3 regions of the Rhodovulum sp. BSW8 genome follow, and region 1 is predicted to be linked to each of the others. Evidence: riboswitches for the same ligand, from Rfam matches in the RefSeq annotation. Region 1 holds a riboswitch; each other region holds the start of a gene.
What was found. Region 1 has a riboswitch for cobalamin ahead of DSD19_RS17525 (DUF4198 domain-containing protein). Riboswitches for the same ligand answer to the same signal wherever they lie in the genome.
Positions count from the first base shown of each region.

Region 2: another riboswitch for cobalamin. It lies ahead of DSD19_RS18230 (TonB-dependent siderophore receptor); the one in region 1 lies ahead of DSD19_RS17525 (DUF4198 domain-containing protein).
Region 3: another riboswitch for cobalamin. It lies ahead of nrdH (glutaredoxin-like protein NrdH); the one in region 1 lies ahead of DSD19_RS17525 (DUF4198 domain-containing protein).

Region 1 is NZ_QNVX01000049.1:103,723-113,233, reverse strand. Features, by position in the region: gene DSD19_RS17545 (energy-coupling factor ABC transporter ATP-binding protein) at 1-225, opposite strand, end outside; gene cbiQ (cobalt ECF transporter T component CbiQ) at 212-985, opposite strand; gene DSD19_RS17535 (cobalt ABC transporter permease) at 990-1,640, opposite strand; gene cbiM (cobalt transporter CbiM) at 1,637-2,254, opposite strand; gene DSD19_RS17525 (DUF4198 domain-containing protein) at 2,265-3,059, opposite strand; cobalamin riboswitch at 3,197-3,407, opposite strand; gene cobO (cob(I)yrinic acid a,c-diamide adenosyltransferase) at 3,515-4,147, shown strand; gene DSD19_RS17515 (cobyric acid synthase) at 4,293-5,807, shown strand; gene DSD19_RS17510 (cobyric acid synthase) at 5,804-7,255, shown strand; gene DSD19_RS17505 (ABC transporter ATP-binding protein/permease) at 7,395-9,161, shown strand; gene DSD19_RS17500 (di-heme-cytochrome C peroxidase) at 9,296-9,511, shown strand, end outside.
Region 2 is NZ_QNVX01000050.1:80,455-89,965, forward strand. Features, by position in the region: gene DSD19_RS22455 (hypothetical protein) at 1-493, opposite strand, end outside; gene DSD19_RS18210 (hypothetical protein) at 506-934, opposite strand; partial or broken gene DSD19_RS18215 (glycosyltransferase family 2 protein) at 1,344-1,514, opposite strand; gene DSD19_RS18220 (cobyric acid synthase) at 1,609-3,069, opposite strand; gene DSD19_RS18225 (ABC transporter substrate-binding protein) at 3,159-3,923, opposite strand; gene DSD19_RS18230 (TonB-dependent siderophore receptor) at 4,000-5,865, opposite strand; cobalamin riboswitch at 6,005-6,207, opposite strand; gene DSD19_RS18235 (hypothetical protein) at 6,204-7,070, opposite strand; gene DSD19_RS18240 (hypothetical protein) at 7,072-7,449, opposite strand; gene DSD19_RS18245 (dynamin family protein) at 7,645-8,928, opposite strand; gene DSD19_RS18250 (dynamin family protein) at 8,968-9,511, opposite strand, start outside.
Region 3 is NZ_QNVX01000009.1:14,725-24,235, reverse strand. Features, by position in the region: gene nrdF (class 1b ribonucleoside-diphosphate reductase subunit beta) at 1-880, opposite strand, end outside; gene nrdE (class 1b ribonucleoside-diphosphate reductase subunit alpha) at 889-3,027, opposite strand; gene nrdI (class Ib ribonucleoside-diphosphate reductase assembly flavoprotein NrdI) at 3,009-3,425, opposite strand; gene nrdH (glutaredoxin-like protein NrdH) at 3,431-3,652, opposite strand; cobalamin riboswitch at 3,763-3,983, opposite strand; cobalamin riboswitch at 4,256-4,452, shown strand; gene DSD19_RS06860 (aromatic ring-hydroxylating dioxygenase subunit alpha) at 4,564-5,793, shown strand; gene DSD19_RS06855 (hybrid-cluster NAD(P)-dependent oxidoreductase) at 5,799-6,875, shown strand; gene DSD19_RS06850 (response regulator transcription factor) at 6,900-7,520, opposite strand; gene DSD19_RS06845 (LapD/MoxY N-terminal periplasmic domain-containing protein) at 7,562-8,869, opposite strand; gene DSD19_RS06840 (hypothetical protein) at 8,938-9,426, opposite strand.

The DNA.
Region 1 (9,511 bases):
GTGGAAGTCGGGCTCGGCCCGGCGCGCCTGCCCGAAGGCGCGGATCTGCCCCGATTGCGGGACGAGAAGCCCCACCATCAGCTGCAGAAGCGTCGACTTGCCCGACCCGTTCGCGCCCGTGATCGACAGCCGCTGGCCCGCCTCAAGCGTCAGGCTGGCGCCCTGCAGAATCGCGGGCCGGCCGGAATAGCCGAAGACGAGCCCGTCGAGTTCAAAAAGCGCCATGGGCGACCTCGGCGGCAATCATCGCGATCAGCACCGCCCCCAGCCCCGCGCCGAAGACCGCATCGCGGGGGCCGTAGGCGAAGGCGGACAGGACCGGCATCCGGCCTGAAAAGCCCCGGCATTTCATCGCCGCCAGCACCCGTTCGGACCGTTCGACCGCGCGGACCAGCAACATGCCGACCAGATAGCCCAAGCTGCGATAGGTGTGCCAGGACGTGCCCGGCCGGAAGCCCCGGACCTTCATCGCCCGGCGCAGCCGCAGGTGTTCGGCGCGCAGCACCTCGATATAGCGGATGGTGAACAGCAGCAGATGCACCAGCCTCTCTGGCGTGCCCAGCCGGTGCAGCGCCTGCCCCATCACCGCCGGTTCCAGCGTGCCCGCCAGCGACAGGAGCGCCAGCACCACGGCGTTGGCGGTCAAGAGGATCTCGGCCGAATGGACAATCCCCTCGCGCGAGGCGGCAAATCCCCAAAGCGTGAAGACAGGATCGCCGGGCGTGGTGAAGGGCAGCATGGCGATCAGCAGGAAGATGAACCCGTCCATCGCCGCCATCCGTCGAAGCGTCGGGCCGACAGCCCGCCCCGACAGCACCATCACGGCAATGGCAAGGATCAGCGCGGCCAGCAGCAGCGGCAACCAGGAACAGGCGACGGTCACACAGGCAAACCCCGCCGCCCCGATCAGCCGCGCACGGGGGTCGATCGCGTCAAGCGCGGCGCCCTCCGGCCCGGCGCGGTCCTGCATCAGGATATCGGACATGCCCCTAGGCCTTCAGACGCCGGCGCGCGGCGATGTAAAACCCGAATCCGAAGAGCCCCGCGATATAGCCGATCCCGCCCAGGATCGACTGCAGGTCGTTCTGCTCGCGATAAGCCGCGATCTCGCGCCTGAGCGGACGCATCTCGTCTCGGACGATCTTGGCGATGGCGGCCTTGTCGGCGTCGCTCAGCCCCGGTGCGGCGGCCGCAGTCGCGGCAGGCCCCGGGCCCAGCGGGAAAGTGGAGGGGTTGCCTGCCATCCCGGCCGCGCCATCGGCTTCAGTCGGGGCGGCGGCCTGCCCGGTTTCCGCTGCGGCCCGGGCGGCGGGGCTGTCGAGGATCGCGGCGACCTCCTCGGCGCTCATGGTGAATTCGGCAACATGGCCCGCGCCCAGATCGGCGCGGAAGACATGGGCGACGGCGGCGGTGGGGCGGTAGGTGAAGATGCCGTCGCCATCGGTCCGGGTCCCGCCCAGCCGCGTGCCCGCCGGGTCGAAGACCTCGACCAGGGCATCGGCGGCCATGTCGCCATTCGAAAAGCCGATCTCGCCCTCGATCAGCGCGCCATCGGCATAGGCCCCGCCAACCACCTTATGGGCCAGCGCAGGCAGCGGCGCCATCGCAAGCGCCAGCATCAAAGCAAGGGGACGGATCATCGTTGAGGTCCTTGAACTGTCGTGAAGAGGTCGGGCTTCACCTGGGCGGCAAGATAGACGGCGGCGGCGGTCAAAAGGCCCTCGACCGCCATCACCGGGATATGGGCCAGAAAGACCAGCCGGGCGGCGGGCAGGAAGGCCTCGCCCGACAGCGCCAGCGCGAGACCGACGCAAAGCGCCGTCAGCGCGATGGCCAGCGCCCCGCCCATCCCGGCCCAAAGCGCCGCGATCCGGGGCGTGCCGCGCGCAAGGCCCCGGCGGCAGAGGTAATGGACGATCACCGCGGGCAGCGCGATGTTCAGGGTATTGACCCCCAGCACCGTCAGCCCGCCGAAGCCGAAGAAGACCGCCTGCAGCAAGAGCCCCACGAAGAGCGCCGGAAAGGCGGCCCAGCCAAGCACCAGCCCGGCCAGACCGTTCAGGATCAGGTGCACCGAGGACGGGCCGATAGGCACATGGATCAGCGAGGCCACGAAGAAGCTGGCCGACAGAATCCCGGCCGCCGGGGTCTTTTCCAGCGTCAGGTCGCGCAGGCCGCGCGCCACGCCCCCCGCCGCCAGCACCGCGCCGCCGATCACCACGGGCGCCGCCAGCGCCCCGTCCACGATATGCATGGGCCTGCCCCTATTTCAGATCGAAGGCGCGGATCCAGAGCACCGCATCCTGGCTGAGCTCCTTGCCGTCATGTTCGGTATCGGGGCCCACGCCCAGCGCGGCAAAGCCCCAATAGCCCGCCTTGGGCACGCCGAAGGTGAAATAGCCGTTCTCGTCCGACACGGCGACGATGGCGCCGCCCGGCAGCGGCCCGGCGGTCGCGGGCTTGGGCGCGCCCGTCGCCATGTCGGGCTCGGCCGCCATGTATTCGATCTCGATCTCGGCGCCCGCGACAGGCTGGCCCGCCGACAGCACCCGCCCGGTGAAGGTCGATCCCGCGATGACGTTATAGGGTTTGACCAGCGGCACGATCTCGGTCTTCAGCCCCTGCGGGCTGTCCCAGTCGGTCGGCATCTGGCCGCGATTGAGATAGGTCTTGGTGATCTGCTGGATATAGATGTCCTCGGACTCTTCGTAATAGGGCGCGGGCACCGTCACCAGCACGTAGTCGCCCATCCGCTTGACCGGCAGGCTGCCATCCCAGGCCACGGCCTCGTTCGTCGGGCCGCGGAAGACCGTCTGGCTGAGCGTCGCGTGAAGGTCGATCTTTTCGCCGCGATGGATGGCGTAGAATTCCAGCGGTTCGCCCATGTCCATGACCGGGCCGCTTTCCTGCGGGTGCCAGAAGATCAGCTTGACCGGAACGTCGCCGGGCGCGTCGATCAGGCTTTCTTCGGTATAGGCCAGCTGGAAATGCGCGGCGGCCACCCCGGGAACAAGGGTCAGCGCCAGCGCGGCGGTCAGGAGATTGCCGTGGAAGATCAAGGTCGTTGCCTTTCAACAAGAGCGGCCGGACGGGCCGCGGGTGAAAGGACGAGGGGAGGAGAGGCTCGAACGGGCCGCAACGCAGCCGATCCGGGCCAGACGCGCACCCCGGCGTCCGGTGGAAACCGCCTCCCCTTGCGGGAAAACGGGCGGCCGGCAGGTCTCCTGGCTCGCGGGTCTCAGCTTGGCTGGCCTTCCCGGGGGTCATCCCCAGTGGCGTTCTCAGCCGTGCTCGCCGCTTACAGTTGCGGGGGCAGCCGCGGACTTGCCCCTTGCGGGGGCGCACCGCGTTCCCATTTCACGTCCGGACCCTTGGGGCCCGGGCGAACCGGTCACGGCTCCGTCATTGCAAGCGGCTCGGGCCTTGTCAATCGGCGCGACCGCCGCGGCGCGGCGCGGGTTTGACGCGGCCGCCCCGCCCGCTAATCTGTCCCCGACACGCGCAAGGAGCCCCCATGACCGACGAGACCGTCCCCGATACCGCTGCCGACGACGCCCGCCATGCCAGCAAGATGGCCAGGAAGAAGGCCGCGCGCGACAAGATCATGGCCGGCAAGAGCGGCGAGAAGGGGCTGATCCTCGTGCATACCGGTACCGGCAAGGGCAAGTCCTCGGCGGGGTTCGGGATGATCCTGCGCTGCATCGCCCATCAGATGCCCTGCGCCGTCGTCCAGTTCGTCAAGGGCGCCTGGGATACCGGCGAGCGGCGGCTTCTGACCTCGCATTTCGGCGATCTCTGCCAGTTCCATGCCATGGGCGAGGGCTTCACCTGGGAAACCCAGGACCGCGCCCGCGACATCGCGGCGGCCGAAAAGGGCTGGGAGAAGGCCAAGGAGCTGATCCGCGATCCCGCGATCCGCATGGTGCTGCTCGACGAGATCAACATCGCGCTGCGCTACGGCTATCTGGATCCGGCCGAGGTTGTGGCCTTCCTGCAGGCCGAGAAGCCGCCTTTGACCCATGTCGTGCTGACCGGCCGGAACGCCCCCGAGGCGCTGATCGAGGCCGCCGATCTGGTCACCGAGATGACGCTGGTCAAGCATCCGTTCCGGTCGGGCATCAAGGGCCAGCCGGGGGTCGAGTTCTGAGCCGCGCTTGACATCCGGAAAGCCCCGTCCGACACCCCTGCCGAACGCCGCAGGAGCCCCGATGACATCCCACAGGACCCCGAGCCCGCCTTCCGACCTGCCCCCCGACGATGCCGCGCCGCCGATGCCGGAGATCTCGGTGCCGATGCTCGACCCGGCCCCGCCGCGCCGGGCGAAGGCACTGATGTTCCAGGGCACCAGTTCGGATGTGGGCAAGAGCCTGCTGGTCGCCGGGCTCTGCCGCGCCTATGCGCGGCGCGGCGTGAAGGTGGCGCCCTTCAAGGCGCAGAACATGTCGAACAACGCCGCCGTCGCCGCCGACAGCGACCTGCCCCCCGGCCCCGATGGCGTGGCCCCTCCGGGCGAGATCGGCCGGGCCCAGGCGCTGCAGGCAAGGGCGGCGGGTCTGCCTCCCTCGATCCACATGAACCCGGTGCTGCTGAAACCCCAGGCCATGGTCGGCTCGCAGGTGGTGCTGCGGGGGCGCGCGCTGGGGAACTGGCCCGCGCGCCATTATCACGAACTCAAGCCGAAGCTCCTGCCCGCGGTGATGGACAGCTTCAACCGCATCGCCGCCGAGGCCGATCTGGTGCTGGTCGAGGGCGCGGGCTCGGGCACCGAGACCTATCTGCGCAAAAGCGACATCGCCAACATGCGCTTTGCCGAGGCCGCCGACCTGCCGGTGGTGCTGGTCACCGACAACGACCGGGGCGGGGCCATGGCCGCCGTCGTGGGCTCGTGGCTGCTGCATACCGAGCCCGAGCGGGCGCGCATCGCGGGCTTTCTGGTGAACAAGTTCCGCGGCTATTTCTCGCTTTACGACCCGGCCTGCCGCAGCATCACCGAGATCACCGGCTGGCCGCTTCTGGGGGTCGCGCGCTGGTTCGACGCGGCCTCGCGCCTGCCCGCCGAGGATGCGCTGGCGCTGGAACGGCCCGCTTCGGGCACCGGGCAGGGGCTGGTGATCGCGGTGCCCCATATCGCGCGGATGGCCAATTTCGACGATCTCGACCCGCTGTCGGCCGAACCGGGCGTCGATCTGCGCTGGGTCCGGCCCGGCGAGCCCATTCCGGCCGAGGCCGATGTCGTGCTGCTGCCGGGCTCGAAGACCACACGGCCCGCGCTCGACTCGATCCGCGCCAACGGCTGGGACATCGACATTCAGGCGCATCTGCGCCGCGGCGGCCGGGTCGTGGGCATCTGCGCGGGGTTCCAGATGCTGGGCCGCACCGTGCGCGACCCGCAGGGCCTCGAAGGCCCGCCGGGCGAGACGCCGGGGCTGGGGCTTCTCGACATCGAGACCGAAATCGGCCCCGAAAAGCGCCTGGCCGAGGTCGCGGCCCTCGACACCGTCAGCGGCGCCCGGATCACCGGCTACGAGATGCATATGGGCGTGACCCGCGGTCCGGGCCTCGACCGACCCTGGATGATGCTGAACGGCCGACCCGAAGGCGCGCTGTCGGCCGACGGACGGGTGATGGGCGGCTATGTGCACGGGATCTTCGGCGCCGACGGGTTCCGGCGGCACTGGCTGACGGCGATGGGCGGCCGCGCCTCGGGGCTTGACCATGCCGCCCGGATCGAGGCCACGCTGGAGGCGCTGGCCGACCAGCTCGAGACCGATCTCGATCTCGATGCCCTGCTGACGCTGGCCCGATGACCGCCCGGCGCCTCATGGTTCTGGGCACCGGCTCGGACGTGGGCAAGAGCCTGCTGGTCGCGGGGCTCGCCCGCGCCTATGCCCGGCGCGGTCTGACCGTGGCGCCGTTCAAGGCGCAGAACATGTCGAACAATGCCGCCGTGACGGCGGATGGCGGCGAGATCGGCCGGGCACAGGCGCTGCAGGCGCGCGCCGCGGGCGTGCCCCTGTCGGTCGACATGAACCCGGTGCTGCTGAAGCCCGAAACCGATATCGACTGTCAGGTCGTGCTGCGCGGCCGCGTGCTGGGGCGGCAGTCGGCCAGCGCCTATCAGGCGCTCAAACCGACCTTGAGGTCCGAGGTCGTGGCCAGCCTGAACCGGCTGTCCGAAACCCGCGATCTGGTGCTGATCGAGGGCGCGGGCAGCGGGGCCGAACGCTATCTGCGCGCGCAGGACATCTCGAACATGGGCCTTGCCGAGGCCGCCGACCTGCCCGTGGTCCTGCTGGGCGACGAGTCCCGCGGCGGCGTGACCGCGGCCGTGACCGGGCATCACCGGCTCTGGACCGAGGCCGAACGGGCGCGGGTCGCGGGCGTGGTCGTGACCAAGTTCCGCGGCGATCCGGCCGTCTTCGCCCCCGCCGCCGCCGAGATCCGCGCCGAAACGGGCTGGCCGGTGCTGGGGCTTTTGCGCTGGTCCGAGGCCGCGCGCGCCCTGCCAGAGGAAGATTCGCTGGGTCTTGGGCGGCGCGATGGCCGGGCCGGTCGGCTGGTGATCGCGGTGCCCGAACTGCCCCGGATCGCCAATTTCGACGATCTCGACCCGCTGGCAGCCGAACCCGAGGTGGACCTGCGCTGGCTGAAACCGGGTCAGCCGGTGCCGGGCGATGCGGATGCGGTGATCCTTCTGGGGTCCAAGACCACCCGTGCCGCGCTCGATGCGGTGCGGGCCGAGGGCTGGGACATCGACATCCGCGCCCATCTGCGCCGGGGCGGGCATGTGCTGGGGCTGTGCGCGGGCTATCAGATGCTGGGCCGCGTCGTGCGCGACCCCGAGGGCATCGAGGGGCCACCGGGCGAAACGCCGGGTCTTGGGCTTCTGGACATCGAAACGGTCATGACCGGCGACAAGCGGCTCGTGGCGGTCGACGCCCGGGACATGCTCAGCGGCACCCGCGTCACCGGCTACGAGATCCATGCCGGGCGCGTCTCGGGGCCGGGAACCGCCCGGCCGTGGCTGAGCCTCGACGGTCAGCCCGAAGGCGCGGTCTCGGCCGATGGCCGGGTCCGGGGCAGCCATGTGCATGGGCTGTTCGGCGCCGACGGGTTCCGCGCGGCCTGGCTTGCCGCGATGGGCGCGACCGCCGCCGAGGCTGGCCCCGACCGGGTCGAGGCTGCGCTCGACCGGCTGGCCGACGAGATCGAGGCCGATCTGGACCTCGACGCGCTGCTGGCGCTGGCACGCTGAGCCCCCTGCGCCCGGCGCCCGCCGGACGTGACCGACGCTTGCGAACCCCGGCCGCCGCCCGTATCGGAAAAGGCACGAGCGGACCCGACCCAGAGGAGATCGCAGGTGAGCAAGACCCCCCATGGACGGGCGCAGGACCTTGGTTGAGCGGACCGGGACGACAGCCCCGCCCGCGCGGCTGGGCGCCCAGATCCGCGACACGCTGGGCCTTTTCCGCAGCTCGGGCTTCGGGCGGCGGGCGGCGCTTCTGGTGGCGGCGCTGGTCGGCGTGATCGGGCTGACCGCCTATATGCAGATCCGGCTGAACGCCTGGAACGAGCCCTTCTACGACGCCCTCACCCGCAAGGACATGGCCGCCTTCGTGACCCAGCTTGGGGTCTTCGCGGTGCTGGCGGGCGTCCTTCTGGTGCTGAATGTCAGCCAGCTCTGGCTGGACCAGACCATGAAGCTGACGCTGCGGCGCGGGCTGTTCCGGGCGCTGGTGCGCGACTGGATGGCGCCGGGCCGCGCGCTGAGGCTGTCGCGGGCGGGCAAGATCGGCGAGAACCCCGATCAGCGGTTGCAGGCCGATGTCGACCAGCTGGCCGATCTCAGCGCGGCGCTGGGGATCGGGCTGTTTCAGGCGACGCTGCTTCTGGGGTCGTTCATCGGCGTGCTTTGGCAGAAATCCGAGGGGTTCACCCTGAGCTTCGGCGGCCAAAGCCATGAAATCCCGGGCTTCATGGTCTGGTGCGCGCTGTTCTACGCGGTCGCGGCCTCCTGGCTCAGCTGGCGCGTCGGCCGGCCGCTGGTGGCGCTTCGGGCCGAGGAATCCGCCCGCGAGGCGGTCTTGCGCTTCGATCTGGTCCGGATCAGCGAGGCCGCGGGGCGGATCGCGCTCGAACGCGGCGAGCGGGCCGAAACTTCGCGGATCGAGACCAGCTTCGCGGGCGTCGTCGGCATCGTCGAGGCGGTGATCCTGGCCACCGCCAACCTGACCTGGGTGACGGCGGGCTATGGCTGGTTCACGCTCGTCGCCCCGATCCTGGTGGCCGCGCCCTTCTACTTCACCTCGGACATGAGCATCGGCGAGCTGATGATGGTGGCGGGCGCCTTCACCCAGGTGCAGGGATCGCTGCGCTGGTTCGTCAGCAATTTCGCCGTGATCGCGACCTGGCGCGCGACGCTGTTCCGGGTCACGAGCTTTCACCGCGCGGTGCTGGCGGTCGACCGCGCCGAAGCCGCGGCCGAAGCGGCCGGGCCGCGGATCGACCGGCGCGAGGACGCGGGCCGGATCGAGATCGCGGGGCTGCATGTCGTGACCCCGCAGGTTGGGGTCCGGCTCGATCCGCCCGAGGTGATCGTCGGCCCCGGCGAGAGGGTGCTGCTGCATGGCGGCTCGGGCTCGGGCAAGACGCTTCTTTTCGACACGCTGGCCGGGCTCTGGACCCGCGCCGAGGGCCACATCGCGATGCCCCCGCCCGATCGGGTGATGTACCTGCCGACGCGGGCCTATGTGCCGCCGGGGCGGCTCGATCTGGCGCTGTGCTACCCCGAACCGGCCGAGCGTTATGGCCATGACCAGATGGTGGCGGCGCTCGACGCGGTGGGGCTTGGGCATCTGGCCGCCGCGCTGGGCGAGTCGGGGCGCTGGGACCAGCTGCTGGGCCAGAGCGACAAGCAGTGTCTGGTCTTCGCCCGGGCCTTGCTGCGCTGTCCCGACTGGCTGGTGATGGACGATGTGCTGGACCAGCTCGACCCGGAGGCGCTGACCCGGATCGAGGCGCTGTTGCAGGGGCGGCTGGCGCGGCTTGGGGTGCTGGGCATCGGCGACGGGGCCACGCCCTCGCCGGTCTTCGGCCGGGTGGTGCAGATCGTCGCCGAACCGGGCAGCGCCCGGCACGGGGCCGGGACCGCCGCCCCCTGACGCAAGGCCCGGCCCGACGGTGCCACTCTTGACGTTACGGAAACTTGTGGAAACCACACGCAAGGAATGAGAGGATCGAAGGCATTCAACCCTGGGAGGACCAAATGCTTGCTCGATCCGTCTTTTCCGCTTTCTTGCTATCCGTCGCCGCGCCCCTCGGGGCCCAGACCGTCTATGTCGATCAGGGCGACAGCTGGACCGGCGCGCTGCGCTCGGCCTTCTACACCCAGGATCAGGGCTCGCGGATCATGCCGCTGGCCTGGATGCAGGCGCTGACCGGGCCCGACGGGACGCCGTTCCTGGCGGACAGTCTGGCGCGCTACGGCTATCTGCCGATGCCCGACCGCGAC
Region 2 (9,511 bases), on a different contig from region 1:
GGCCAAGCGGATGATCGAAGCCGACCAGCAGCACCCGGGGCAGCCCGTCGAGCCGGGGGCGAAGGACGGCCAGCGCCTCGGCGAACCTGTCGGCCTCGGGGCCGGGCGGGGCGCGCTCGACGATCAGCGCGGCCTGAAGCTTCTGGGGGCGGCGGTGAAAGGCCAGCCAGTCTGGGGGGCCGTCTGCGGCCCCGTCTGCGGTTTCGCCGTTCCGAAGCGCGACCAGAACGTTGAGCCCGGCAAAAAGGTGGGTCCGGGCCGGGCGCGGATCAGGCATGACGGCCCCGCCGTCGAGCGTCAGCGGAACCGGGCCTTCGTCGCTGCCGCAGGTCAGCGTCAGAAGCGTCGCGCCCGCGACCGTGCGAAGCGTGGTGGCCGTCGTCTCGCCCGCCGGACCGACGGCGCCCGGCAGCGCGGTTCCGGCCAGCATCGCTGTGACCTCTCGTCCGCTGCCTGCGGGCGTGGCGACCGTGTCCAGGCAGATCGCGGCCAAGCGGCCGGGCGGTCAGCGCGACGGGCAGGATCTCGGGACCGGGGGCCATCGGCTCAGAGCCTCCCCCGCGCCACGCGGATACAGTGCGTACATGGCGGCCGCCCGGTCGGGCGGCAACGCCCGGCTGCCCCCGGCCAGCACAAGCTGGCTGCAGAAGGCATGGCGCTCGGGCGTGGCGATCTGGCGCGCGGCCTCGGCCCGATGCCAGTCAAGCGTGGCCTCCTGCAGCGCGGCCAGCCCGGGCAGGGCGGTGAGGCGCGCGCGCACCGCGGCGGTGGCGGGGGCCATCGCGGCGATCGAGCGGTCTTCGACGGTGTTGAAATTCCGTTCGACCCAATGGCCCAGATCGACCGCGCGGTCCGTCCGGTTCGGCAGGCCGCGGGCGCGTTTGACGACGAAGGCCTTGGGCGACTTCACCGCGTAATGGTTGATTTCGGCCAATGCCCGCCCGGCCTGCCCCCCCCCAGAGCGAGAGCCGCCCGGGGTGTGCCGCGAAGCGTTCTGGCAGGGGCGTGCCGCTGCCATCGACCCAGCGGGGCGGGGCCCGTCCGGGCACCGGGCGCGGGCGGTGGATGCCGATCCGGCCGAAGGCCTCGATACGGTAGAGCGTCTTGAAGAAGCTTGCCGCGACCGGGAAGGCGGCATCGGGGGGCATGGCGGCGGTGAAGACCTCGGTCACCGGTTGGTCAGGATCCCGGTTTCGCCGTTGCCGCCGGAAAGCCGCCAGGGCAGGGCCGCGATCAGTGCCGCCAGATCGTGGCCGGGGACGTGGATGTTGAGATATTCGTCGAGGTCGATGCCGAGGATCCAGTCGGCCCCGGCCGCGCGGGGGGGGGGCCTTCAGCGCCTGTCATTGCAGGCTTTTGCCGCGCCGCGCGGGGCTCTGCAGATGGGGCACCAGACCGGCGGTGTCGAGCAGGTCGAGCATGTTGTCGGTGCCGTCGTCGCAACCGTCGGTCACGACGATGATGCCGTCCGCGCCCGCGCCCAGAGGATGGGCGAGCCAGTCCGGCGGATAGGGGCCCTCGTTCCGGGCCCTCGTTCCGGGCCGTCGTGACGATCAGGACGCGCGCGCAGCGGCGCGCCTTCTTGCCGCCTGTGCCCCCGGCGGGGGGCTAGTTTCCGGGGACGACACCGGCGAGGGTAAACAGCGCGTCAATGTCGAGATGGGCTTCGAGATGGGAGGCCAGCGCGTCGAGCGTGTCCTCGACCGCCTGGCCGTAGCCTTCGGTGCCGGTCTCGACCCCGAGCCGGGCCAGCCAGGCGCGGCGGAAGCCGTCTTCGGAGAAAAGCCCGTGCAGATAGCTGCCCGCAACGCGCCCGTCGGCCGAGACCGCGCCTTCGGCGCGGCCCGCGACATGGGCAAAGGGGCGGGCGCGGTCGGGACCGTCGGTCGCGCCGATATGGATCTCATAGCCGGAAAACGCGGCGCCGGTGGCGGCATGGGTGGCCGCGACCCGGGTCAGGGTCTTGTCGGCATGCATCACCGTCTCGACCTCGAGCAGGCCGAGCCCCTCGGTCAGGCCCGGCGGCCCTTCGAGCCCGTGCGGATCGGCGATGCGTCGGCCGAGCATCTGATAGCCGCCGCAAAGCCCCAGCACCCGCCCGCCCCGGCGCAGATGCGCGGCAAGGTCGATATCCCAGCCCTGGGCGCGCAGGAAGGCCAGATCGCCCCGGGTCGATTTGGTGCCGGGCAGGATCACCAGATCGGCATCGCCGGGCAGGGCGCGGCCGGGCGGGATCATGGTCAGCCGGATCCCGGGTTCCAGTTTGAGCGGGTCGAGATCGTCGAAATTGGCGATCCGCGACAGCATCGGGCAGACGACGTGAAAGGCGCCCCGGCCCGCGCCGCCCAGATCGACCGCATCCTCGGCGGGCAGGCGGCAGGCGTCTGGAAACCACGGGATGACGCCGAAGCCGGGCCAGCCGGTGCGGTCCGCGATCAGCCGGTAGCCGTCGTCGAAAAGCCGCGGATCGCCGCGGAACTTGTTGATGGCAAAGCCCCGCACCATCGCCAGATCGCCCGGGTCGAGCACCGCGCGCGTGCCGACGATCTGGGCGATCACGCCGCCCCGGTCGATATCGCCGATCAGCACCACCGGCACATTCGCGGCCTGTGCAAAGCCCATATTGGCGATGTCGCCCGCGCGCAGGTTGACCTCGGCCGGGCTGCCCGCGCCCTCGACGATGATCAGGTCCCGTCCGGCGGCGAGGCGGTGGTAGCTTTCCAGTACCGGGGCCATCAGCTTCGGTTTCTCGGCGGCGAAAGCACGGGCGCGCAGCGCGCCCCGGGCGCGGCCCTGCACGACCACCTGGGCGCCGGTATCGGTTTCGGGTTTCAAGAGGACCGGGTTCATATCGGTCAGCGGTTCGATCCCCGCGGCCCGGGCCTGCAGCGCCTGCGCCCGGCCGATCTCGCCGCCATCGGCGGTCACCGCGGCATTGTTCGACATGTTCTGCGGCTTGAACGGCGCGACACTTAGCCCGCGCCGGAGCGCCGCGCGGCAGAGCCCGGCGACCAGAAGCGACTTGCCCACGTTCGAGCCTGTGCCTTGCAGCATGAGTGCGCGTGTCATCGGGAGGGGCTTTCCTCGGAGCTTGGGCCCGTGGCGGGCGTTGCGTCCTGGGTATTTGGACCAAGAAGAAGCCGCAAGCGCATCGGGTGTCAGTTCTGGCCGGGGGGCGCGGCGAGGGCATCGCGGCGGCGGGTCATTTCGGCCAGGGCGTCCAGCACGAGGGGGGTGCCGCAGACCCAGTCGGGGCCGGACAGGGCCGGGGCGGCGGCGGCGGGCAGGGCGCGGAGCGCGGGATGGGCGAGGATCTCTTCGGCGCGGGAGGTTTTCGGATAGGGGCGCGAGAGGATCAGCAGGTCGGGATCGGCCATCACCAGCTCTTCGAGCGCGAGATCGAAGCCGCCGCTGCGGCCGCGCGCCGCCTGGCCGGAGCCCGCGAGGTTGCTAAAGCCCGCATGGGTCAGGATATCGTCCGACAGCGTGCCTTTGCCCTGGGTGTAGCCGTTGGCATAGAAGAAGGCGGCCAGCGGCCGGGGCGGGCCGCTGCGCGTGAGCCGGGCGAGATCCCGGACGAAGGTCTGGGCGAGCGCCTCGGCCCGGGCCTCGCGGCCCAGAAGCCGACCCGCCTCGCGCAACCGCTCGGGCACCTCGTCGAGCCGCGTCGTCAGCCCGATCCGCGCGACCCGGATGCCGAGCCGTTCCAGCATGGCGACCGTCGCCGGGTTCGAATAGGTGCCGGCCAACACCAGATCGGGGCGCATCAGAAAGATCTCCTCGGCGCCGCCGGTATTGGCGGGGTAGGCGCGGGCGGCCTCGGGCATGGCCGAGTTCATCGGGTTCGCGGCCAGGTCGCTGATCGAGACCAGCTGACCCGGCGCCGCGACCAGCATGGCAAGCTGGTCTGTGCAGAGGTTCATCGATACGACCCGCGCGGGCGGGTCGGCAAGCACCGCGGCCCCGGCAAGGGCCAGGGCCGCGGCGAGACCGATCGCGCTAGAAGGAGGCACGCAGCCCCACATAGAGCGCCCGGCCCGTGGTGTTGTAGTGATAGGCGCCGCCATAGCCATAGGCGACGGCCGAGTAGAACTCCTCGTCGAAGAGGTTTTCGACCCTTGCATAGGCCTCGGTGCCGTTGTCCAGCGCGTAGGTGATCTGGGCCGCGGCAAGCCCGGCATCGGGCAGAGAGCCGTAAGGGTCGAGGCGTCCGGCCAGATACTGGTAGGAGACATCGGCCGTGAGCCGCGGCGTCACCTCGCTGCTGACGCCCAGCAGAAGATCGTGGAGCGGCACGCGGTCGAGCCGCTCGCCCTTCCAGCGGACGTCGGTATAGGTGTAGCTGCCGTAAAGCGCGATGGCGGAGGTCATCTCGTGGCGGCCGGACAGTTCCAGGCCCTGGCTGCGGGTGGTTCCGTCGAGCTGGCGGTAGCAGCCCCAAGCATAGCTGCAGATGGCGGGGTCGGCTGCGCCATAGTCGATCTTGTCATCGATTTCCGCAAAGAAGGCGGTGGCCTTCAGGAACCCGTCGCCCGACAGGCGCTTTTCAAGCCCGATGTCGAAGCTGGTGCTGGTTTCGGGGTTGAGGTCCGGGTTGCCGACCGTGTCGCCGGTAATGGTGCCGTAAAGTTCGTAAAGCGCGGGGACGCGATAGCCGGTGCCCAGAGAGGTGCGGAAGATCAGGTCGGGCTGGAGCCGCCAGGCCAGCGCGGCGCGGCCGGTCACCTGATCGTCAAAGCTGGAATAATTATCGTAGCGCAGCGAAAGCGACAGATCGATGTCGTCGGTCGCGGCCTGGCGAAGCTCTGCAAAGAGCGCGCGGTTGATGACCGAATAGGTCTCGCCGTCAAGCGTGGCCTCGTCCTGTTTCCAGTCGGCGCCGAAGGAGAGGTCGGTCCCGGCCGCCAGAGAGGCCGTCCCGAGATAGCTGGCGGCGCGGCTGGTGCCATCATAGGAGGACGTCCCGAAACTCGAACGGTAGCTGCGCTCGGTCTGCGTGCGCGCCAGCGACAGTTCGTTGTCGACCGTCCCGATCGCGAATTGGGCGAAGGCGCGCAGGCCTTTCCGCGTCGCCTCCGATCGGGTGATCGGGTTCGTGTCGGTCGCGTCGCTGTCATAGTCCGAGTTTCCGTCGGAATAGAATCCCGAGAAGCCCAGCCGAAGGGTGTCGGTCAGATCGTAGGCGGCATTGAGCGAGACCGAATCCTCGTCGAAGCCGTCCGCTTCGTTATTGCCCGACAGGGTCGAGAAGCCGTCGGTTTCGACATGCGAGATCGTGGCCGACACTTCGCCGCGTTCGGTCTTCTGGCCAAGGCTCAGACCGGCAGAGTAGCTGCCATAGGTGCCGGTTTCGACCGTCGCCCTCCCCGAAAAGCCCAGTTTCTCCGGTCTCCAGGTGGTGATGTCGACAACGCCCGCGATGGCATTTGCCCCGAAAAGCGCGGATTGCGAGCCCTTCAGCACTTCGATCCTGGAGGGCAGGCCGGCGGTCAGGGTGCCGAAGTCGAGCGCGGCAGGGGTGCCCGACGGGTCGGCAAAGTCCATTCCGTCGATCCGGGTCGCGATATAGCCGTTTCCAAGCCCGCGAATCCGAAGCGTGGCGGTCTGCCCGAGCCCGCCATTCTGGGTGATCGACACGCCCGGCAGGGTGGCAAGCGTCTGGCCCAGATTCTGTCCGCCCGCTGCAATCTCGCCGCTCTCGAGGGTCTCGACCGTCGCACCGGTCCGGTTGGTGGCGATGGGCGTGAGGCTGGCGCTGGCAGTGATCTCGTCCAGCATCAGGCTGGACTGCACCTCCTGCGCCAGGGCGGGCAGGGGGCTCAGCGCGGCGAGGCCGAGCCCGAGGCAAAGGGTGGGTCTTGTCATGTCGGTTCCGTTCCGGTCTCGGGAACCGCCGCGGCGGGCGGTCCGTCCTGTCATGGGGTCCTTGGAAAGACATGCCTTCCGCAGACGGTGATGCGTCACCACTGCGGATGGTCCGCCGCCTGCGCCGCGCCCCGCGGTCAGGCTAGGTGATCGCCCTGGCAGGTCTCCTGGCTTGCGGGTCCTCGCTTGGCTGGCCTTCCCGGGGAGGACCCCCAGTGGCACGATCAGCCGCGCTCGCCGCTTACAGTTGCGGGGGCAGCCGCGGAATTGACCCCATGAAGGCCGCACCGCGTTCCCTTTTCATCGCCCGTTTCCGGGCGAACCAAGACAAGTTTCGGTTAATCCGGGCTCCCGGCCCTGTCAAGCGGCGCGCTCCTTGCGGCCGGTCCGGTCGCGCGGCAGAGGGCGAGGATCGCGGGAAGCTCTTCGCTGGGGCTCAGAAAAAGCGCGGCGTCCCGGCCGTGGGCGACACGCACCAGCAGAAGGTTCGACGGCGCGGGCGCGCGCAGGATCGCGCAGGTGGTCCCGGGGCCGTCTCCGGCGGCTTTGGTCATCGCGCCGAGCCCGAGCCCGGTGAACCCGGTCAGCCGGTGGGCAAATTCGGCATCGCCCTGCATCGCGACAATCTGGCCCTCGCGCAGCCGCAGCCCGGCCGTCGCCCGGGCGAGACAGGTGCCGACCGGATCGGGCGGCGGCGTGGCGGTCTCTCCGGCCTGGTCCGGGAGGGGCTCGGGTGCGGGGGCGCTGGCCGCAGGCGCGGTCCAGCCGCGGTCTGCGGCCGCGCGCAGAGCCTCGACCGAACAGCCGGCTTCGGTCGGATCGACCCGGTAGGGAGGGCGGCTCGCGGCGACCGACAGCTCGGCCGCCTTGGCGACGAAGGGGCGGACCCGGCCGTGAAAGGCGGCGATCAGGGGCTCGGCGGGATCGCCGGTGGCCTCTGGCGGCTCGGCCGGGATCGGCGCCGCGTCCGCTGTGACCGGCCCCGTGCGGCCCACCCGCAACAGGCGGCGGCGGGCCGCCAGCAGCCGGATTTCCTGACCGGCCCCGTCGCCGATGGTCATTTCGCGCGGCAGGATCGTTTCCGAAATCTCGGTCAGCAGCACCTCGACGATCCCGTCCACGCCCCCGGGCACCGTGCGTTCGGCGGCGGCCTCGGCGCCCCTCAGCTTGGCCAGCGCGGCGTTGAGACGCTCGAGCCCGGCCATCTCAGCGGCCCCGGTCCTGCGACCCGCCGGCCGCAGCGGCCGGGGGCGCGGCATCGACGATCTCGACGATTTCGGCCATTGTGGCGCGCATGGCGGCAAGCGCGGCCGCGATATCGGCCTCGCCTCCGATCACCGCGCAAAGTGCCTCGTCCGGGTCGCGCGGCGCCCGCACGAAAAGCTCGAACCGGCCCTCGTGCAGCAGCACCGCCTCGGGGGGCGCCTGATCGGTCCCGAACACTTCGGTCGAGGCGGCGGCGGCCTGCCCGCCCAGAAGCAGCGCTCCGCGCAGACAAAGCGCATCGTAGAATTCCTGGGGCTGAGAATGCTCGGCCTCGGCCCGCAGCACCAGCCGCGCCGACAGGTCAACGAATGCGATCACCCGGCAATCGGGAATCGCCCGTCGGAGCGCCTGAATGGTGACCGTCAACGGCATCGTGCCCGAGTTTATCCGAATTTCCGGCGGCGGCCACTGGCAATAGCGCACGGGCCGGGGGCGTGGGCGACGGGGCGCAACGGAACTGGGCCGCGCGCCGCGCCAGGTGATGGACCGGGCGATGGACCGGGCCGTGCGCCGTCAGGCCGCAGGCGGGCTGGCGCCCGGTCTTTGCGCGCGCACCGGCCGCGGGCTTCGGCTGCGGCTTTCGTCGATCTGCACCCGCCGCGGACGCACGGGCATGCCCGCCCCGCCGACGCGCCAGTCGGGGTCCAGCACAACCGGCGCCTCGTGATCGTTTGCCGTCGCGCCCAGCCGCCGCAGCACCTGCAGCAGCGCGCGGCCAAACTCCCCGGCGCCGCTGGCAGCCCAGCGCGCCGGATCGTCCTGCGCGTCCAGCGCATCGGTCAGGGCGATCGGGCAGACATCGGCAAAAAGCCCCTCGGTTTCGCGCCGCACCCGGCGCAACACCCGGGTGCGGTCGCGGTCGGTCACCAGCTTGTCGAACCGGGTCAGCAGCAGCAGGCTTGTTTCGCCCAGCCGGTCGGCGAACATGTCCCAGACGGCGGCTTCGGACTGGCGCCAGGCCTGGGTCGCATGGCTGCACCAGATCACCCCGTCGGCAAGGCTGATGGCGCTTTCCCAGACCTCCGAGCCCATGTTCGGGTCCGAGATGCCGGGCATGTCGATCAGGTCGCAAAGCTTGAGGATCTCGGCTTCGGCATGGATCTGGATCAGCCGGGTCTCGGCGGGGGAAAGTCGGGGAAGGTCGGCCATCTCGACGGGTTCGATGCGGCCGAAGCGATCCTCGCGCCAGGCGGGGGCGGAACCGTAGGAGAGGCGTACCGGCGGCAGCTGGGTCGCGGTTACCTTCACCGGCAGCGGCGACTGGCCGATCAACAGATGGATCAGCGTGCTTTTGCCCGCGCTGAATTCGCCCATCAGCGCGAGGCAGGGCCGTGCCCCGGGGGGCAGATCTGCAAGTTCCGGGTGTGCGGCGATGGCGGGAAGGTGCGGGCGAACCTCGACCGGGGCGCGGGAGGGGCTTGGACCGGCGTCGGCCGCAAAGACGTCCTCTTCAGGTTCAAATTCAGCGTCGGCCTCGGGCGGTGCGGCCTCGGCCGGGGGGGCAGAGGCGTCCGTCTGAGGCGGTTCCGTGCTCCCGTGCGGGATCTGCTCCGCACCTGTCTCGACCGCGTTGTCCGGATCTGCCGCGGGACGGTCAGAGCTGGCGTCGGCGTCGGGCGTGGCTTCCAGGGCGTCGGACCGGTCCCGGCCACCGAATTGCGCGCGCACCGCCTCTTCGGGGGGCAGCGCCGGACGGCTCGCGCCGCCTTCGGCCGGGCGCGGCCGGGCCGGTGCCGCGTCCATCGCCCGGGCCCGTTCCAGCATCGCCCGGATATCAAGGTCGTAGGGGTCGCTCATCTTACAGTCTCTTCCGCAGGTCCCGGGCGTCGGCGGATCTCAGGCCGCCTCTTTCAGCATCGTCGTCATCGCGCTTTCGATGGCCTGCAGGCGATCCTGCCGGGCCTTCCTCCGCAGCGCCACGTCAAGAGCGTCGGGCGCGACCTCATCCTTGCAGGTCAGCGCCTCGACGATTTCGCGCTGGTCTTCGACAAAACCGGCCAATGTCGCCATCAGGTCGGCGCGGACCCGTTCGGCATGGTCGTGGCGCAGGGCGTCGAGGATCGGCAGGGTGTCGTCCCGGATCATCGCGTGGAAATCGGCGGCGAAGGCCCCATGGCCGCGGCGGCGGGTCCACCAGCGGCGCCACCAGCTGCCCTTGACGTCCAGCGCGATGGTGCAAGCGATGTCGACCGGCGGCCCGATCCGCGGCGGGTCGGGGGCCTCGACCGTGAACGCGCCGTCAAGCCCAAGCGCATTGCGGTAGACAGCGGCGACATCGCGCGCGAGCTCGTCCAGAACGCTCCGCGCCGCGGCCTGCATCCGTGTGCCGAAAAGCTGGCAGGCGGTGCGCAGCAGCATTCGCAGACCGGTCGGTTCGTAG
Region 3 (9,511 bases), on a different contig from region 1:
GACTCAGCGCGGCAAGAATTGCGGGGTTCACCTCGCAGGCGGCGGGCGGAAACAGCGCCTCGTAGCCGAGATTCTGCAGCGCCTTATTGGCGTTGTAGTGAAGGAAGGCCTTGACGTCTTCGGTCAGGCCGAGGCCGTCATAAAGCTCTTCGGTATAGCGCGCCTCGATTTCGTAGAGATCGAAGATCAGCGCGAAGGCAAAGTCCTTCAGAGCGGCGCGTTCTGCCTCTGGAAGCCGGTCGGCACCGCGCTGAAACTTGTAGCCGATATAGTAGCCGTGGATCGCCTCGTCGCGGATGATCAGGCGGATCAGATCGGCGGTATTGGTCAGCTTGGCGCGGCTCGACCAGTACATTGGCAGGTAGAACCCCGAATAGAACAGGAAGCTTTCCAGGAACACCGAGGCGACCTTGCGGCGCAAGGGATCGCCGCACGCAGCGTATTCGTCGAGGATCAGCCGGGCCTTCGCCTGCAGATGCGGGTTTTCCTCGGACCAGCGGAACGCTTCGTCGACCTCGCGCGTCTGGCAGAGCGTCGAGAAAACCGAGGAATAGCTTCGCGCATGCACCGCCTCCATGAAGGCGATGTTGGTCAGCACCGCCTCTTCGTGCGGGGTCTGCGCATCGGGCAACATCGCGGGCGCGCCGACGGCGTTCTGGATCGTGTCGAGCAGCGTCAGGCCGGTGAACACACGGATGGTCAGTTGCTGCTCTTCGGGGCGAAGCGTCGCCCAGCTTTGAACGTCGTTCGACAGCGGCACCTTTTCGGGCAACCAGAAATTTACCGTCAGCCGGTTCCAGACCTCCAGGTCCTTGTTGTCCTGCAGCCGGTTCCAGTTGATCGCGCGGGGGACGGCACGGATATCGGTCATGTCTTTCATTTCGGACCTCACAGCGTGCAGGACACGCAGCCCTGCACCTCGGTTCCCTCAAGAACCGTCTGGCGCAAACGGATGTAATAGATGGTCTTGATGCCCGTCTTCCAGGCGCGGATCTGGGCGCGGTTGATGTCGCGGGTCGTTGACTCGGCCGGAAAGAACAGCGTCATCGACAGGCCCTGATCGACATGCTCGGTCGCGGCGGCATAGGTGTCGATGATCGCTTCGGGGCCGATCTCGTAGGCGTCCCGGTAGAACTCCAGATTATCGTTCGTCATGAACGGCGCGGGATAGTAGACGCGGCCGATCTTGCCCTCCTTGCGGATCTCGATCCTGGAGGCGATCGGGTGGATCGAGGAGGTCGAGTTGTTGATGTAGCTGATCGACCCGGTGGGCGGCACGGCCTGCAGGTTGCGGTTGTAAAGCCCGTCCCGGATGACGGCGTCGCGCAGCGCCGCCCACTGGCTGCGGCTCGGCAGATCGACCCCGAACCGGACGAAAAGATCGCGCACGGTTTCCGTCTCGGGCAACCAGTCCCGGGTCACGTATTTTTCGAAGAAGGTCCCGTCCGCGTATTTCGAGAGGTCGAAGCCCGCGAAGCTTTTCCCCTTTTCGCGCGCGAGGGCATTCGACGCGCGCAGGGCATGATAGGCAATGGCCGCGAAATAGCTGCGGGTGAAATCGATGCCCTCGGGGCTGCCGTAATGGATCCGCTCACGGGCCAGGAAACCGTGAAGGTTCATCTGGCCCAGCCCCACCGCATGGGCCTCGTCATTCCCCCGCCGGATCGAGGGCACGCTGTCGATGGCCGACATCTCCGAAACCGCCGTCAGCGCCCGGATCGCGGTTTCCACCGTTTCCCCGAGATCCGGCCCGTCCATGGCGGCCGCGATGTTCAGGCTGCCGAGGTTGCAGGAGATGTCGGTCCCGAGATGCCGGTAGCTCAGGTCATCGTCGAATTCGGAGGCCTCGTTCACCTGAAGGATCTCGGAACAGAGGTTCGACATGGCGATCCGCCCCGCCACCGGGTTCGCACGGTTCACCGTGTCCTCGAACATGATGTAGGGGTATCCGCTCTCGAACTGGATCTCGGCCAGCGTCTGGAAGAAGTCGCGCGCGTTGATCTTGCTTTTGCGGATCCGCTTGTCGTCGACCATCTCGTCGTATTTCTCGGTCACCGACACTTCCGAGAAGGGCATGCCGTAAACCCGCTCCACGTCATGGGGCGAAAACAGGTACATGTCCTCGTCCCGCTTGGCGAGATCGAAGGTAACGTCCGGGATCACGACGCCAAGCGACAGGGTCTTGATGCGGATCTTTTCGTCGGCATTCTCGCGTTTGGTATCAAGAAAGCGCAGGATGTCGGGATGGTGCGCGTTCAGATAGACAGCGCCCGCCCCCTGCCGCGCCCCCAGCTGATTGGCATAGGAAAACGAGTCTTCCAGCAGTTTCATCACCGGGATCACACCCGAGGACTGGTTTTCGATCCCCTTGATAGGGGCGCCATGCTCGCGGATGTTGGTCAGCATCAGCGCAACGCCGCCGCCGCGCTTGCTGAGCTGCAGCGAGGAATTGATGGCCCGGCCGATGGACTCCATGTTGTCCTCGACCCTCAGCAGGAAACACGAGATCAACTCGCCCCGGCTTTTCTTTCCGGCGTTCAGAAAGGTGGGGGTGGCGGGCTGGAAGCGGCCCGAGATCATCTCGTCCATCAGCCGCATGGCCAGGGCTTCGTCGCCCCGCGCCAGCGCGAGAGCCACCATCACCACGCGGTCTTCATAGCGTTCCAGATAGCGCTGCCCGTCGCGGGTCTTCAGGGTGTAGGAGGTATAGTATTTGAAGGCCCCGAGGAACGTGGAAAAGCGGAATTTCCTCGCATAGGCCGCATCCCAGATCCGCCGCTGGAAATTCCGGGAATACTGGTCGAGAACCTCGGCCTCGTAATAGCCTTCATCGACCAGATATCCGAGCTTTTCGTCAAGGCTGTGAAAGAACACGGTGTTCTGGTTGACATGCTGCAGAAAATACTGCCGCGCGGCCATGCGTTCGGCGTCGAAGCGGATGCGTCCGTCTTCGTCGAAGAGGTTCAGCATCGCGTTCAGCGCATGGTAATCAAGCGCCGACGCGTCTTTCAGGCCGTGATCGAGCATTTCGGTCTCCAGAACTCTGCAAGCCCAGCACGGACGCGGGCGATGTCGGCTTCGGTTCCGGCCAGTTCGAACCGGTAAAGCACCGGAACGGCGCATTTGCGGGCGATGACCTCGCCTGCGGCGGCGAAGAGCGTGCCGAAATTGCGGTTTCCACTGGCGATGACGCCCCGCAGAGCGCTGCGGGGGACGGGATCGTTGAGAAAGCGGATCACCTGCCTGGGCACAGCGCCACGGCCCGCGCCGTCGGCATAGGTCGGGCAGATCAGCACGAAGGCGTCGGCCGGGCTGGGCATTGGATCCTCGGGGTCGATCGGAATGCGCGCCGCCGGCAGACCCAGAGCCTGCACGAAGCGCGCGGTATTGCCAGACCCGGAGGAATAGTAGACGAGCCCGCCCATCGCCGTCAGGCCAGCCGACCGATCAGGTCCGGACGGAACCCCGCCCAGTGATCCTCGCCCGCAATCACCACCGGCACCTGCCGGTAACCCAGCCCGGTCACATGGCTCAGCGCCGCGTCATCTTCGGTCAGGTCGATCACTTCATAGCTCAGCCCGCGCGCCTCAAGCGCGCGTGTCGTGGCCGTGCATTGCACGCAGGCCGGTCTGGAATAGACGGTGATAGTCATGTCTCGCCCCATATGTCTGCCGTTTCCTGTCGGACCTTGGGACACGAGAGCCATGGCGACGGGGCGGCCCGCCGCGAATCGCACACGCACCCCGAGGCCCTCCGCCTGTGGTTGTCGCCGTCCGTCATGGCAGGTCTCCTGGCTTGCGGGTCGACACTTGGCTGGCCTTCCCGGACCCCGATCCCCTGATGGATTGGCCCAGTGGCGTCGTCAGCTTCGCTCGCCGCTCACAGTTGCGGGGGCAGCGCCGGATTTGACCCATACGGGCCTGCACCGGCTTCCCTCTTTCGTCCCCGGGTCGCCCCGGGAAACCATGACTGGATCACCATCTCTCGATCCCCTTCGGATGTCAATATCTGGTGTTCCAGATCCTCAGATTTACGACCTGTTGGGTGCAGGGCCGAAAGGGCTGGCGCCGGCACGTGGACCCGTTTCTTTGGTGGAAGGTCTCCCAATCGCCTGAAAAACCTCCGTCCGGTCTCGCGCAGCGATCCTGAAGCTTCCGCTTCGACCCAATGGCGCGCGTCCCGGCCCGGGGATCGGCCTTGTTCGCGAATGCGATGGCCGAAGTCGTTTTCCGGCCATCGGCTGCCGCCCTCTGCGATTAGAATCGTTCCGCAAGGTGCCGCCGGTGACGGCGGAGAATTGGGAAGCCGGTGCAGAACCGGCGCTGCCCCCGCAACGGTAACGGATGGGCAGGCACGGCGAAGGCCACTGGGAAAGCCTCCCCGGGAAGGCGCCGCGCCCGGCTGAAAGGCCACTCCGAAGCCCGGAAACCAGCCTTGCGCGAGACGCAAGCCGCGGGCGGCGGCGCAGGCGCTTGACGGGCTGTGGCGGTATGCCGGGGCCCGGACGGTTTGCGCTCCGCTCGCTTCGGAAACCGCCGCGAAACATGCGGCAAGGGGCAGACCATGAAGCACGACCTCTCGCATTTGTTGGCCGCACAGAAACCGGGACAGGCGCTGGACCGTCCGTTTTATACCGATCAAGGCGTTTTCGAGGCCGATCTCCAGACGATCTGGTATCGCGAGTGGCTGTTCGCCATTCCGAGCTGCGAGCTGGAAAAGCCCGGCTCCTACGTCACCCACAAGGTCGGCGCCTATCGCGTGATCCTCGTGCGCGGCGCCGATGGCGCGATCCGCGCGTTCCACAATTCCTGCCGCCATCGCGGCTCGATCATCTGCAAGGCGGCCCGGGGCAACGTCCCGAAGCTTGTCTGCCCCTATCACCAATGGACCTACGAACTGGACGGGCGGCTGCTTTGGGCGCGGGACATGGGCGCCGAATTCGACGCCTCGGCGCACGGCCTGAAACCGGTTCACTGCCGTGAACTGGCGGGGCTTGTCTATATCTGCCTGGCCGAGGAGGCGCCCGATTTCGACGCCTTCGCCGATCAGGTCCGTCCCTACCTCGAGGTGCATGACCTGACGACGGCGAAGGTCGCCCACGAATCCACCATCATCGAGAATGGCAACTGGAAGCTCGTCTGGGAGAACAACCGCGAGTGCTATCATTGCAGCGGCAACCACCCCTCCCTGTGCCGCACCTATCCCGAGGACCCCCGCATCACCGGCACCGACGGCGATGCCCTGCCCGAACCCGTCAGGGCGCATGTCGCGCGCTGCGAGGACGCGGGCATTCCGGCACGGCTTCGCCTGGCAGGAAGCGGGCAGTTCAGGGTCGCGCGGATGCCGCTGCTGCCCGGTGCCGAAAGCTACACGATGGACGGCAAGGTGGCCGTGACCCGCCCGCTTGGACGGTTGCCGTTCCGGGATGCCGGGACCTTGCTTCTGTTCCACTATCCGACGACCTGGAACCATTTCCTGTCGGACCATTCCATCGTCTTCCGCGTGACACCGGTCTCGGCACGGGAAACCGAAGTCACGACCAAGTGGCTGGTACACAGGGACGCGGTCGAGGGGCGCGACTATGACCTCACGCGCCTGACCGAAGTCTGGATCGCCACCAACGACGAGGACCGGCGGGTGGTCGAGGACAACCAGCTGGGCATCGACTCGCCGGCCTATGTGCCGGGGCCCTATTCGGCGGTGCAGGAATCGGGCGTGATCCAGTTCGTCGACTGGTATTGCCGGACCCTCGCCGAAAGGACCGGGGCGCCGTCCCGGATCGCGGCGGAGTGAGCGGGATGACCGATCTCTCCGGCCCGCAGGCCCGCTCGATCTGGTCCGATGACGAGATGCTGGAATGCGTCTCGGTCATCCCCGAGGTGCCGAACACGGCCACCTTCACCTTCCAGGCGCCCTCCGGCGCGCTTTTCGACTATCTGCCGGGGCAGTTCCTGACGCTCGAGATCCCGGTTCCGGGCGGGACCGTGCACCGCACCTACACGATCTCGTCCTCGCCCTCGCGGCCGCGGTCGGTCTCGGTCACGGTCAAGGCGCAGGCGGCAAGCCTCGGCACCCGATGGATGCTCGATGAGCTGCGGCCGGGCATGCGCCTGAAGGCGTTCGGCCCGGCGGGCGTGTTCAGCCACCTGAACCATCCGGCGGCGAAGTACCTCTTCATCTCGGCGGGCTCGGGCATCACGCCGGCCATGTCGATGACCACCTTCATGTTCGATCTGGGCACGGTGCCCGACATCGTCTTCGTGAACTGCGCCCGCAGCCCGTCCGGGATCATCTTTCGCGAACGGCTGGAGCACATGGCGTCGCGGGTTCCCGGCATCGACCTGAAATGGGTCGTGGAACGGCCCGATCCGTTCCGGCCATGGACCGGGTATCGGGGCGTGTTCAACCAGCTGATGCTGGGCCTGATGGCGCCGGACTACCTGGACCGCGAGGTGTTCTGCTGCGGCCCCGAGCCGTTCATGCAGACGGTGCGCGACGCGCTTCAGGGCCTTGGATACGACATGGACCGCTATCATCAGGAAAGCTTCCAGGCGCCGGCCGCGACCGCCGACGAGGTGCCGGACCTCGACGACGTGGTCCCCAGCGAGGATGCAGAAGTCGAACTGACCTTCGCCCGGTCCGGCGTCACCGCGCGCGCGTCCGAAACCGACACCATCCTGGCCGCCGCGCGGGGCGCCGGGCTGAACATTCCTTCGGGCTGCACCTTCGGCGTCTGCGGCACATGCAAGATCAGAAAGCTCTCGGGCGAGGTGCATATGGTGCATAACGGCGGCATCTCCGAGGACGACATCGCCGCCGGCTACGTGCTTGCCTGCTGTTCCCACCCGATCGGAAAGGTCGCGGTCGATGTATGATGGCGAAAGCCGCGCAGATCCGGGTCAGGCCCCCTCGAAATAGCGGATCGCCTTCACGACGAGGTCGCCAAGGCTCGACGCGCCGAGCTTCGACTTCAGGATCAGGCTGACATTCGAAACCGTCTTGTAGCTGATGCAGGCCCGCGATGCGATTTCACGATAAGAAAGACCCTCTGCGATCAGACCAAGGATTTCTTCCTCGCGCCCCGTCAAATGAACCCGTGCGCCGCCGCCCGTCACTTCCATCAGTGCAATCTTGCGGGCGAAATGCGCGCCCACATGGTGACGACCGGCCGCAACCTCCTCGAAGGCGAAGCAGATATCCCGCGGCGGCGAATCCTTGTTGATGATCCCGTGCGCACCGGAATTCAGCGCGCGGCGGGCAAGGACGGCGCTGGTATGCATGGTGAAGACGAGGATCGGCAGCCGACGGTCGGCGCGCCTCAGCCGTTCGATCAGCTTCAGGCCGGCGGTCTTTCCCTCACCCAGCGTCAGGTCCACGACCACCAGGCCCGGCCGCTCGCTGCGCCACAGACGCCACCCCTCAAGCGCGGTGGCGGCACAGAGGATCTCGCAGGGCATCCGGCCGCGCACGATCCGGCCCCAGCCTTCGGCCACCACCGGGTGATCGTCGACGATCAGCACTTTCAGGTCCTGGCGGGCAGGCGGCATGTCCTGTGCGAGGCTCATGATACGGGCATCCTCAATTCGGTGACGGTCCATCCTTCAAGCCGCGCGGGGGGCAGATATTCCGCACCAAGAGCCAGCGCGCGATCCCGCATTCCGGCGATGCCGAGCCCGGGGTCGGGGCTTGCCTCCCGCAACCCTGTCCCATTGTCGGCGACCCGTGCGGTCAGGGCGCGCTTTTCACGCCAAAGACCGATCTCGACCCTGGAGGGCTGGCCATGGCGGAGACTGTTCAGGACGCTTTCGCGCACGAAGCGATAGATCGAAAGCTCGGCCATTTCGTCGGCGCGGGCCTCCGGATCGGCGGACAGCACGAATTCGGTGCCGGGGGCGGTGTCGTTGAAGCCCGCCGCCAGATCCGCCAGCAGATCGAAAAGGGTCGCCTCGCCCGCAATCATCGGCCTGAGATCGTTGATCGCGGCCCGCGCGCTTTTCTGGACCGCGGCGGTATGGCGCATGACGGCACCGACCGCATCGCGCAGCGGCGCGGCGAAAGCCTCTGGCACTGCGCCAAGGTGATGTTCGACCTCGCCAGCGGCCGCGTTCAGGGCAAAAAGCTCGGGGCCCATCTCGTCATGCAGGTCCGAGGCGATCCGGGCACGCTCGGCCTCCGCCATGGTCATGAGCCGGCTTTGAAGCAGGGCGTTCTCGCGCCGCTCTGTCTGCAGGTGGCTGGCCAGGGCGTTCACGCCTTCGGCCAGCGCCGCAAGCTCGGACAAGGGTCCTTCGGGGGCGCGCAACTCCAGCCGGCCCGCGCGCATTTCTCCGATAGCGACCAGCACCGCCTCCAATTGCCGCAGCACGAACCGGGTCAGCCCGACGCTGAGCAGGCCCATGCCAAATCCGGTGCAGGCGAGGATGGGCAGAAGGATGCGGAAATCCTCCCAGACCTCGGCGATCTCGTCCGATGGGTCGGTCGTGACCGTCAACGCCCCCAGCACGTTCGGATAGCGGGCGACCAGGAAGCGGTCGCTGTGACCGGGGGGGCGCATCAGCGCCGCAAACCAGCGCGGAGCGGTTCCGTCGGAGGCCCGGCTTCCTTCGGTCCGGACGGCCGCCTGGCCCGAGATCTCCTCGAACGTGGCGGCGACGTGGCGGCGGGCGTCGATCTCTTCGGCCAGCTCGCGCGCCTGATCGACCGGATCCCCGCCCCCATAGCCCGACGGCAATCGCAGGACCGCCGCCGCGCGGGCCAGTTCGAAGGCCGAGCCGGTTTCCTCGCGGACAGCCTGGCGCGCATTCAAGATCAGGGCCCCGGCCACACCGACGCAAAGCGCGGCCGCCGCGAGGATGGACACAGCGGGCACGAGCCGCCCGATCGGCACTTGCCGCCTTGACGCCACTTGGGCAGGCGCGTCCGTGCCGGATGCGCCTGTCATCTGCGCAGATGCTCAAGAGCTTCGGTCAGCGCCTCCTCGTGGGGCAGGCCACGGTCGCGAAGAACCCGGTATCGCTGAACCAGCGGCCCGATGCTGGCGCGCCTGTCCTTTTCACCGGCGCCCGCTGCCAGACGAAGAAGAAGGGAAGGCAGGTCGGTGCGCGGCGCCTCGTGCCACACTTGCACCACACGGTTCGCGATCATGCGCGGGCTCTCGCGATACCGCGCCGCGACAGCTGGAAAGCTGGCGGCAACGCGACCGGGATCGCTGCCCGTGACGCGGGCCAGAAACGCCGCAGGGTCCTCGGCGTCGCCTGCCGCGAGCCACAATCCCGGGGCCTCCGTCACGCCGGACCCGGCATCCCTTGACGGTGAGGCGAGGGTTCCGCCCCCGTCCTCCTCTTCCTTGCAGCCCGCCAGCCCGAGCGAAAGCGTTAAAGCCAAGGACAGCGCCCGGCCGCCGCGGCTCAGGCAAGAGCGTTGCATTGGTCCTCCCGTGCCGAAAGCAGATTCGTTCCCGGCCTTCGTTCCCGGGAACGGTAGGGCCTTCGCTGGGAATGGGGCAAGCTCA